DNA from 3 places in the Paenibacillus sp. S02 genome. Region 1 is predicted to be linked to each of the others. Evidence: predicted binding sites of a transcription regulator. Region 1 holds the regulator's gene; each other region holds the start of a gene.
The links. Region 1 encodes LexA, which represses DNA repair genes until DNA is damaged. Its sites were predicted from a motif close to CGAACATATGTTCG; they were not measured.
Positions count from the first base shown of each region.

Region 2: a site for LexA is predicted at 1,476-1,489, ahead of KAI36_RS16165 (YhjD family protein). Genes of this name have one in related genera too.
Region 3: a site for LexA is predicted at 1,674-1,687, ahead of addB (helicase-exonuclease AddAB subunit AddB). Genes of this name have one in related genera too.

Region 1 is NZ_CP073682.1:3,303,379-3,306,620, forward strand. It holds gene KAI36_RS14505 (hypothetical protein) at 24-533, opposite strand; gene KAI36_RS14510 (DUF896 domain-containing protein) at 654-860, opposite strand; gene KAI36_RS14515 (LysM peptidoglycan-binding domain-containing protein) at 969-1,337, opposite strand; gene lexA (transcriptional repressor LexA) at 1,526-2,152, shown strand; gene KAI36_RS14525 (hypothetical protein) at 2,427-2,729, shown strand; gene KAI36_RS14530 (hypothetical protein) at 2,966-3,130, shown strand; gene KAI36_RS14535 (hypothetical protein) at 3,172-3,242, shown strand, end outside.
Region 2 is NZ_CP073682.1:3,634,163-3,637,404, forward strand. It holds gene KAI36_RS16160 (DMT family transporter) at 340-1,230, opposite strand; gene KAI36_RS16165 (YhjD family protein) at 1,538-1,939, shown strand; gene KAI36_RS16170 (spore germination protein) at 2,158-3,242, shown strand, end outside.
Region 3 is NZ_CP073682.1:4,055,964-4,059,205, forward strand. It holds gene addB (helicase-exonuclease AddAB subunit AddB) at 1-1,607, opposite strand, end outside; gene KAI36_RS17985 (class I SAM-dependent rRNA methyltransferase) at 1,845-3,224, opposite strand.

The sequences.
Region 1 (3,242 bases):
TACAGAGCTACAGGCTAAATCAGTTATTTCTTGTCTACCTGTATCTGATTGGATAGCGCAAACTTCTCAAGTCGCTCTGCAATGGCATCCGTGTCATAGCGACCTAATGATTTTGTGAAAATAAAATTACCGCCCTTACCTTTTCTTTCAACAGTTACGTAACCCTTTTCAATCTTGATGGCTTTCATGTCCCCTGCCGTCATTGGACGTTCTCTACCACCTTTCAGCATATAGAGAGTATCCTTTCCCACTTTCAGATAAGGACGACGGATAAAAAAGATAACAGCCAGCATCAAGTACAGGCCGAATACAAGCCAATCCATCCCTCGCATACCGGTCTTAGTCAAAAAGTAACTCATAAGCATGTACAATACAGAAAGACCAGCCAGCATAATTGGCACAGTAATGTTACGGCCACGGAAAATATCCATTGCAGAACCTGCGCCGCTAATGGTTTGAATGCCTTGCTTTTTGCGCGATTTATTTAAATGCGCTGTGTTTTTGCGTACTTTTCTTTCAAATGATCGGGCCATCTCTCAATTCCTTCCCAGATATATTACATTAAAACAATTGCCTCAAAGCTGATCTATATAGATACCATGAAAGGTACCTAAAACAAAAGGCAAATTGCAGGCTTGGGCGCTTTAACAACATTAATGCTTCAGCCCGTCATTTCCTTTCGATGTATCATCGTCCACAAATTCAATCGTCTCAAGCTGCTGCCGAAAATTACGGCGAATGTTACCTAAATAAATTTCCCGAAGATTGGCGCGCTCTGTGGCTTCCTCTTCCGTCAAACCCTCGGATTTTGCTTTGCGCGCTAATTCATTAATGCGCTGTACCAAGCTGTCTATATCCAAATTGTGTCCCCTCCATAAAAGCAAAGATATAATACACTTTGACATGTAGAAAAGAGCTTGTCAAGGCTCCCGTATTGCGCTCCCTGACAAGCTCTAATAATCTATAGATCAGAAGTTAGGAAGCTTGAGTACCTGACCTGCCTGCACTCCCCGATCCTCCAAACCGTTAATCCGCACAATTCCTTCTATATATACCCGTGTATCCATTCGTTCCGGTTTATGATTTGCGGCAATCTCCCACAACGTATCCCCAGGTTGTACGGTCAGTTTAGTCACTTCTTCTTTGGAAGCTGAAGGTGCTGCGAAAACCGTAATTACACCTGCCCCTGCAATCCAAGCAACAATCACTATAATAAGAAGCTTAAGTAAAAGAGTATTGGTAATAATCTGCATAAAACGCGCCCTACCCTCTTTTCGGGTCTCCTGTAAATTTTCTAAATTCATCGGAAAAATACTTTGATAAGTGCTATATTTCATCATTGGCTGTGTCCTCCAAACGTTTGTTCTTATGTTTTCACAATATAACACGAACGTTTGTTTTGTTCAATAGAAAAGAGAACAAAAGTTCGCAATTATTTTCAGGGATTATTTAGAACTTATGTTTGTACGAACGGAGGTTCTATGCTATAATTTTCCCAAACGTTACTAAATGGGGTTGATACGGTATGTCTAAGATTTCGAGCCGCCAGCAGGCCATTCTTGAATTTATCCGCAATGAAGTGCGTCTAAAGGGATACCCCCCTTCTGTACGCGAAATAGGCGAGGCTGTCGGATTAGCCTCCAGTTCTACGGTTCATGGTCATTTGGATCGTTTAGAGAAAAAAGGACTCATTCGCCGCGATCCTACAAAACCACGGGCTATTGAGTTACTCGGTCAAGACGAATCGGATAACAGCAACTTGATTAATTACTCCATTAGTCGTGTCCCCGTCGTCGGCAAAGTAACCGCTGGTCTTCCTATTACGGCGACAGAAAATATTGAAGATTACTTTCCTCTTCCCCAACACTTTGTTGGTGAGGATAAAATATTCATGTTATCTGTTGTAGGCGAAAGCATGATTGAGGCTGGGATTGCTAACGGAGACTATGTAATCGTACGTCAGCAGCAGACCGCTGATAATGGTGATATTGTTGTAGCTATGACAGATGAAGACGAAGCTACAGTTAAAACCTTCTACAAAGAAAAAGATCATATCCGGCTTCAACCTGAAAATCCAGCCTTTGAACCGCTTCGCCTGACACACGTCAGCATTTTGGGCAAGGTTGTAGGACTCTTCCGGGACTTCCACTGATTTCTCGTTCTTTCTTCCCCGTTAATCTATCCACTAATACAAAACCGGCTGCCTAGGGCAAGCCGGTTTTGTATTGCTATTATGTATCTCACAACTATTTTTTCATTTCAGCAACCTATTCCTATTTTTTCTACTATAAATTCAGCCTCCTCATCTCAAATAATCCCCCACTGATCTTGAGCAGCTATACTGTCATGGGCAAAACTAATAGATCTTTTTTTGTTTTAGATAAATATGGTATATTAACTACTCATAGCTCTGTAGGAGGAATTAAATGAAAAAACTTGTAATTTCAGCGTTTGTTGTGATATTTATCGCCATAAGCTGTGTAGTTCCAACAATGGATCATTTGTATGCAAAAGAGAACTCACACATAACAACCTACGACCGTATTCAGTACATACAAATACTTATCCATTTCAGGTATTTAGAAAAGCAACTCGAAGCTGTAATTTTCGAAAGAAATAATTATCCAGAAGACAGCCAAGAATATAAACAGCTCTCTGAACAACTGAATCATATTCTTGCTCAAGAGGCGTACTACGAGAAAAAACTTAACACTCTTAATAGTAAATAATTTTCATACTAACTGCCTATTATCTTTATCTATACTATTAGACTCATGCCGACCTGCCTGTAACATTCTCCTGCAACGTAAAGTTGAAAAGGCGAAGACAGGTTCGCATGAGTTTTTTTATTAACCATTAGGAATATAGGTACTAGCTTCTTTTTGCTTTTAATAGATTTATGCTGATACATTACTATCACAATTGACATATGTATATAGCAGAACTAAGCAAAGGAGATATGCAGATGATCAGAAATAGAGTTAAAACGTATAAGCATCGCATCGGGAAAAACAGATATCTGGTCGTTAAAGTCTTTCAAGCCGCAGCTGCTAAAACAGGAAGCGGAAATGCACTAGCAACCAATGCCTTGAATATCAAAATTTCCAAGCGTAAGCATAAACGCCACTAAGATTTAACCGCACCTTCATTTCTTTGAAGGGAGGTGATAATATGAGCAGAAGACATTGCAAACGTGATTTGAGAAGAAGAAGATTAAACATCCGTTCCACTCAAAGAGCCAC
Region 2 (3,242 bases), 330 kb from region 1:
GCTTTCGCAACTTGACGTTACTCCGCGGAAAAGCTAAGTATAAGACAGATCAAATCGTTTCCAAATCGTCCTTTGGGGAAGTATCCTTCGGGGACACATGGTATCCTGATCCTTTCTTTTGTGGAATAAAACTCCGACATTTCTGTGGTACATATAATTCTATAATTTATTATACCACACCTTGTCACCTGCTAAACAGCTTGCTTTTTTGCTGCACCATATTTTATTTTATGTGTGAGCATGCTTTATTGTATGTGCGAATTAACGCATTATACCGAAGGTTTGGCGAATGCACATTTAATATAATAACCAAAGCGTATTTTATTTCTGTTTAGATTATTATCCACTTAATTTGGCGGTTCTACGCTGGTTGGCCATAAACACGCCTCCAAGTATAAGGACCAGCCCGGTCAGAACGTTCCAGCCGATATGTTCATTCAAGAGCAAAAAGCCCCATACAATGGCACTTACTGGTACAAAATACGTCACCGAAGAAGCAAATTCCGCACTCCCCCGCAAAATCATGTAGTTGAACAAAATATATGCTACTCCTGATCCCAAAACTCCCAGTCCTATAAGAGAACCCAATACACCTGGGTCAGAAACAATCGACAAATCAGGTCTCTCCACAATTGCCATCATAATACCACCCCCTACCGCAGCACCAAACAGTGTCGAAAAAGTAGCCTGATACATGGAAAGATTGGAGAGAAAACGTTTGGAGAGCTGTGTTCCAAATCCGTAGCAGAGAGTCGCAAGCAGCATACATCCAAAACCCACAGGATCAACAGAAATAATAGATGCAGGATTAATACCCAATAAAATAATGATTCCTACAAAAGCGAGACCCATTCCTAACCACTGCATTCGATGAAAAATAGCCCCGAAAAAAACAAGCCCCACCAACATGGTCCATATTGGCGTGGTGGCATTCAATACAGAAGCCATGCTGCTAGCTATTCTGGTCTCGCTAAAACCGATCAATGTCCATGGCAGAACCATGTTGACCAAAGCTACCAGAATAACCGATTTCCACGGAATGCTTTTGATTTTAAACGGCCTGCGCATAAGTAGCATTAATAAGACGATAAAAATAAATCCAAAGCTGGATCTGAGAAATACAATCGTCCACGGCCCTACTTGATGTAGCAACAACACCTTGATAAACATAAACGAACCGCCCCAAATGAGGCTCAACAATAATAAAGCTGCATATAACGAACGTGACAATATGTATACCTTCTTTCTCCACTTTCTTAATTTAAATAGTAAAGGCTGACCGCAGTCAGAACGATCTCCCCTTTTATGTAAGTTTTTATCCATTAGCTTAACATAAACTCTGTTTAACTGTCATTGGCGATAAACGCATGAATTCTTTACACAATGGCACATAGGGTATCGCTCCCTACCCCTTTTCCAATAATTGATGATTGCTTTAGCCATAGAAAAATTCCTATGATGAGGGAGGTATAAACAGAACATATGTTCTATACACTAATTATATATTGTATTCTTACTCGGAGTAAAGGAGATTTTTATGCCAAACCAAAAGATACTGAACTACAAGAATAAAGCTCCTTTGCCTTCTGAAGAAGACGCAGGGCTGATCAAGATCTGTGTACTTCTAACTCTTGTGCTGGATGTGCTGGAACGAGACATTCGTATTATAAATACCTCTCCTCTAAAAATGCCCGATTTGTATGTTCGTAGCCTGACTGGAGTACAACAGCGCGTAGCTGTTCAATTAGCAGAGACAAAGGCGCGAATGAAAACACTAGGGGTTAAAATTTACAGCGAAATCCGAAATCATGAAGGCATAGAGGTTTTGTATGTGTGCCGCGGCTATCAAAGGCGATTTTTCATGCTTTCATCCTTTGCCCGCAGCGAGGTCCGACGGAAACTGGGACATTATCTGGGAATTGACCCCTCCCAAGATTAAGCCCCCTTGTAATCTCGTCTCTAGTTCTTGCACGATTAATTTTCATTCCCTGCAAAATAACCAACCCACTTCCCATTTATCAACCTAAATTCTAGTATAAAACTATTGCATTACGTGAAGTGAAGGTGATTCAAGAATGGATAAGTCACCAGATCATGGATAAACTCAGTCCATTTGGCACACATTATGCCTATCTCATCCAAAATGGAGGTGCTCTCTTGGCTGGACATGACGCAGCTTCCGTTGAATTAAGCAGAAATATTTCCTTTATTGAGCAAGCACTTTTTTACACGGATGATTTAAAAAAGCAGGCGATTTCCGTTGACGGCAAAGACGGTATGCTGCTCTATATTGATTCGCTCGTAGATCAGGAGATGATTCAAACTCATATCCTGAGTGCCTTATATGAGAAAACCGATGCAGTCTCTCATCAAATGTTCACCACCTTAAGCAGTCAAAAAGACACCGACCTTCAAAATGCTGCTGATTCGCTTATTCAGGGATATTGCATTTTTATGATAAATGGAGCGGAAGAATTTTTTATCCTTTCTTCCGAAAAGACGTATGCTCGCAGTACAGACGAACCAGAAAACGAAGGGATTATTCGCGGACCGCACAATGGATTCATTGAGCAGTTATCCATCAATCTAAATCTGATTCGCAAACAAATTGTCACACCGTCACTGGTTGTACGCTACTTTTATGTGGGATCTAAAACCCGGACTAAAATCGCTATTGTCTATGTTCAAGACTTGGCTAATCCTGAGCTAGTGGAAGCAGTGAAAACGAGAATTAAAGCGATCTCCTCCGATATGGTGCTCCCCCCCGGTTTTATTCAAGAGTTTATTGAGGACAACCCTTTTTCCCTCTTCCCTCAACAGCTCAGCACGGAACGACCGGATCGTGTGACCGCCAATCTAATGGAGGGACGGATAGCGATTTTGGCTGAAGGTAGCCCAACTGCTCTAATAGCTCCCGTCTCTTTTTTTGCATTTTACCAAAGCCCAGATGATTATCACGGCCGTTGGATTATTAGTTCATTTCTAAGAACGATTCGAATGATGAGCTTTTTGATCGCTTTTACGCTGCCTGCCATTTACATTGCGACGATTGCTTTTCATCCAGCTATTTTGCCATTAGAGCTGGCGCATACCATCAAAAAATCACTGGAAAATGTCCCATTCCCAGCGATTGTGGAGGCTATGCTGCTTGAATTGATCTTTGAGGTGCTGCGAGAAGCCGGGGTTCGTCTACCCAGTCGGGTTGGTCAAACTATTGGAATCGTTGGCGGTCTCGTCATCGG
Region 3 (3,242 bases), 750 kb from region 1:
AGCTTGTGGCCGATTTCTGCATCCTCCAGTAACAGATATACCGCTTCACACTTCTCAAGTGCAGTTCGTGCCTTGCCCACACGTTTCTCAAACGCACGTAAAGGCGTCACGATCACATCCCGGCACAGTTCCATCAAATCCAACGTTTCATCCCGTTGACGGTTCCGTTCCTGCTCCTCCAGCTCCAGTGACAAGCTGGGCACAGCCTGCCACGGGCGACCGTCTGTCCAACGGCTGCCTTGTATTCCGCAGGCTAGTACATAGTTTTCCAAACGGTCCATCTCCTCACGGCTCACCCGACCATCCAGCGGCAGGAGAAGGTCTGTTTTGACCGCACGGAATACATCCTCATATCGCCAACGACGCTGCACGATATCCAGCGAAGCCCGAATCAATTCCACTAAGGGATGATGCAATACACTTCTCCGCTGATCCAGAAATACTGGAACCTCATATTGTTTGAATATCGGTTCCACCCATGGCTCATAATCTTCAATATGACGTACAAACAGAGCCATCTCCCGATAACGAGCGCCCTCATCTCGGGCCAGACGACGCATCTCGCGTACAGCCCCTTCCAGCTCTGCACGGCGATTAGCCGCAGTGTACAGTTTTATGCCTTCCGGCTGTTCTTCTGTCCACTGCTCTCGTAGCTGCTGCAGCCGCATCCGTTGTTCCTGATTCCGTAACCCTGTACGATGTTCAAAGTTAGCCTCCAAATACGCTAACGCTGGACGCTCCTTAAATCTCGGCAGCGGATCAGGGCGCAGTAATTGAGTCTGCGTCTCTATCATCAGCTCGTCTGCCATTCCTTTGAGCTTTACATACGTAGCCGCCGAAGGATGAAACAAATCCAGCTCATGCGGAAGCTGTCCGCTCTCGTAGCTGCGGTTGCAAGTCAGCGCCACTGTCAACGAAGAAGCGTGCAGCATAAGCTGCTCCACCACCTTGTATTCATGTGGTGTAAACCTGCGGTAGCCATCCATCCAAATATCTGCCCCACGCACAAGGGAAGACTCAGCAATCTGTTCTGCCAGCATGCGCAGCGTATCTTCACCGTCAATATATTTAAGCGTCAGCTCTCGTTCAAAATCCTCATAGATTAGACTGATATCTTTGAGCTTGCCGCGCAAAATCGGAGTTGACTCTTCAGCAGCGTTCATTCGCTCCAGTTGCTCCGGTACAGACCAAGTATCATTTCCATACTGCTTTAGCTCCGTAAACAATGTATTCAACCGATCCACAAAGCCGAGCTGGTCTCCCGAATCCTTAAACAAACTCAGTTCATTCTTGCGACGACGAATAATTTTATATAAAAGCATCTTCTTGCCTTCTTCCGTTACAGGCACCAGTGCTGAACCCCCGGTTTCCTGCATAACTAAATAGGCAAGACGATGAAATCCCATCACTTGGGCGCGCACCGACCCCTGAATACCGTTTCCGGCTTCTGTAAGTAACGCATGCTCAGAAGCAAATGACGATTGCTCCGGTACAAGTAACAGCATAGGCTTACCTAGCGGCTCCTCGCGTAACATAGACGTCATTTCATTGCGGATTAACGTACTTTTACCACTCCCAGAGCGGCCAATCAACAAGCGGACCGACATGATGCGGCCTCCTTTCCAACGAACAACATTCTATTAAACAGTATAGCATATCAGGCAAGGGAGAAAAGAACGTACGTTTGCCATGTTGTAGCAATTCTTCCTCCCTCTAAAAAAACAAATCAGTCCCGCAGATTGGCTTGGTGCACGCCTTCTCTACAGGACTGATTTATACCTAAACGAGTCTATTTTACCTATTTAATCACCAAAAAGGCGATTGACTTTGACCTTGTATGAAACCTACAGCTGTGTCCGGCTGCGCACCTCAAAGATGGCGAATTTCAAGTAATGGCCTTCCTCCACACCCAAAATTTGAGGATGGTCTTTACCAGCCGCTCTCCAGTCTACCAGACGAAGGATTTTACCGGCATCTGCCGCCGCTTCCTTAATGGTATCTAAAAACAACTCTGGCCGCATATGGAACGAGCAGCTCGCTGTCACTAGATAGCCGCCCTCATTGACCAGCTTCATCCCGTGCAGGTTTATATCTTTATATCCACGTGTAGCTCCTTGGACAGCATTCTTCGTTTTGGCAAAGGCTGGTGGATCAAGAATGACCACGTCAAAGGTGCGTCCGCCACCTGCTGTCAGCGGCTTGGATGTATCTCCTTTGCCCCCGGCTCGTGCATTGCGTTCCTCTACACCCTTCACTTGATTGCGCAAATATTGAAAAGCATCGTCGACGACAAACTCAACGCGTTCCTCAAAACCGTTCAGCTTGACATTATCCCGCGCACTTTCAATCGCATGCTCAGAAATATCAAGACAAGTTACTTTTTTAGCACCATGTTTACATGCATTGAGCGTAAAGCTTCCCGTATGCGAAAAACATTCCAATACGGTTGCGCCATCCCAGAATGGGAATTCAACAACCTTACCACTTTTATTCACTGGCTTCATGACCGTTGTGCCCGCATCGCCTGAGTCTGCCGCTACTTCTTGTAGCGTAATTCCACTACGTGCTCCCCAACCTGTCATCAACGGTGCTATAGCCGCACGATTTTCACGCTGGTCAAAGAAATACCCCGTCTTCTGGCCCTCTACGATATCAACCTTGATTTGCAGGCCATTTTCCGTCACCACCACATGACGCGGGCAATCACCGTACAAAGGACCCTTCGTTTGTTCCAATCCTTCCAGCTCACGGATGGATACATCACTGCGCTCATATATACCAACAGGACCCACTACTTCAACGAGCGCATCCCTGATTTCTTCCCTGCGCCGATCCATGCCAAGCGTTAACAACTGCACGACTAACACATCACCAAATCGATCTACAATCAGCCCAGGCAAAAAATCAGCCTCGCCGTACACCAACCGATAAGCGTCTCCCCCGGTCACAAAACGTTCGCGGTGCTCCAGACATTTGCGAAAGCGTTGGGCAAAAAAGTTTTGATCCATTGCTTCCAGCGGCTCGTAGGACATTACACGCACTGTAATTTGTGAAGCTGGATTATAGTAACCTGTCGCCAAATAACGCCCCTGATGGTTAACGATACTGACCAAATCGCCTGCCTCTGGGTCCCCTTCGATCTTGGCTATTTCGTTTTTAAACACCCAAGGGTGTGCGTGCTCCAGCCTTTTTTTACGGCTGCGTTCTAATATTACTGAAGGCAAAATCCTTCACTCCCATTC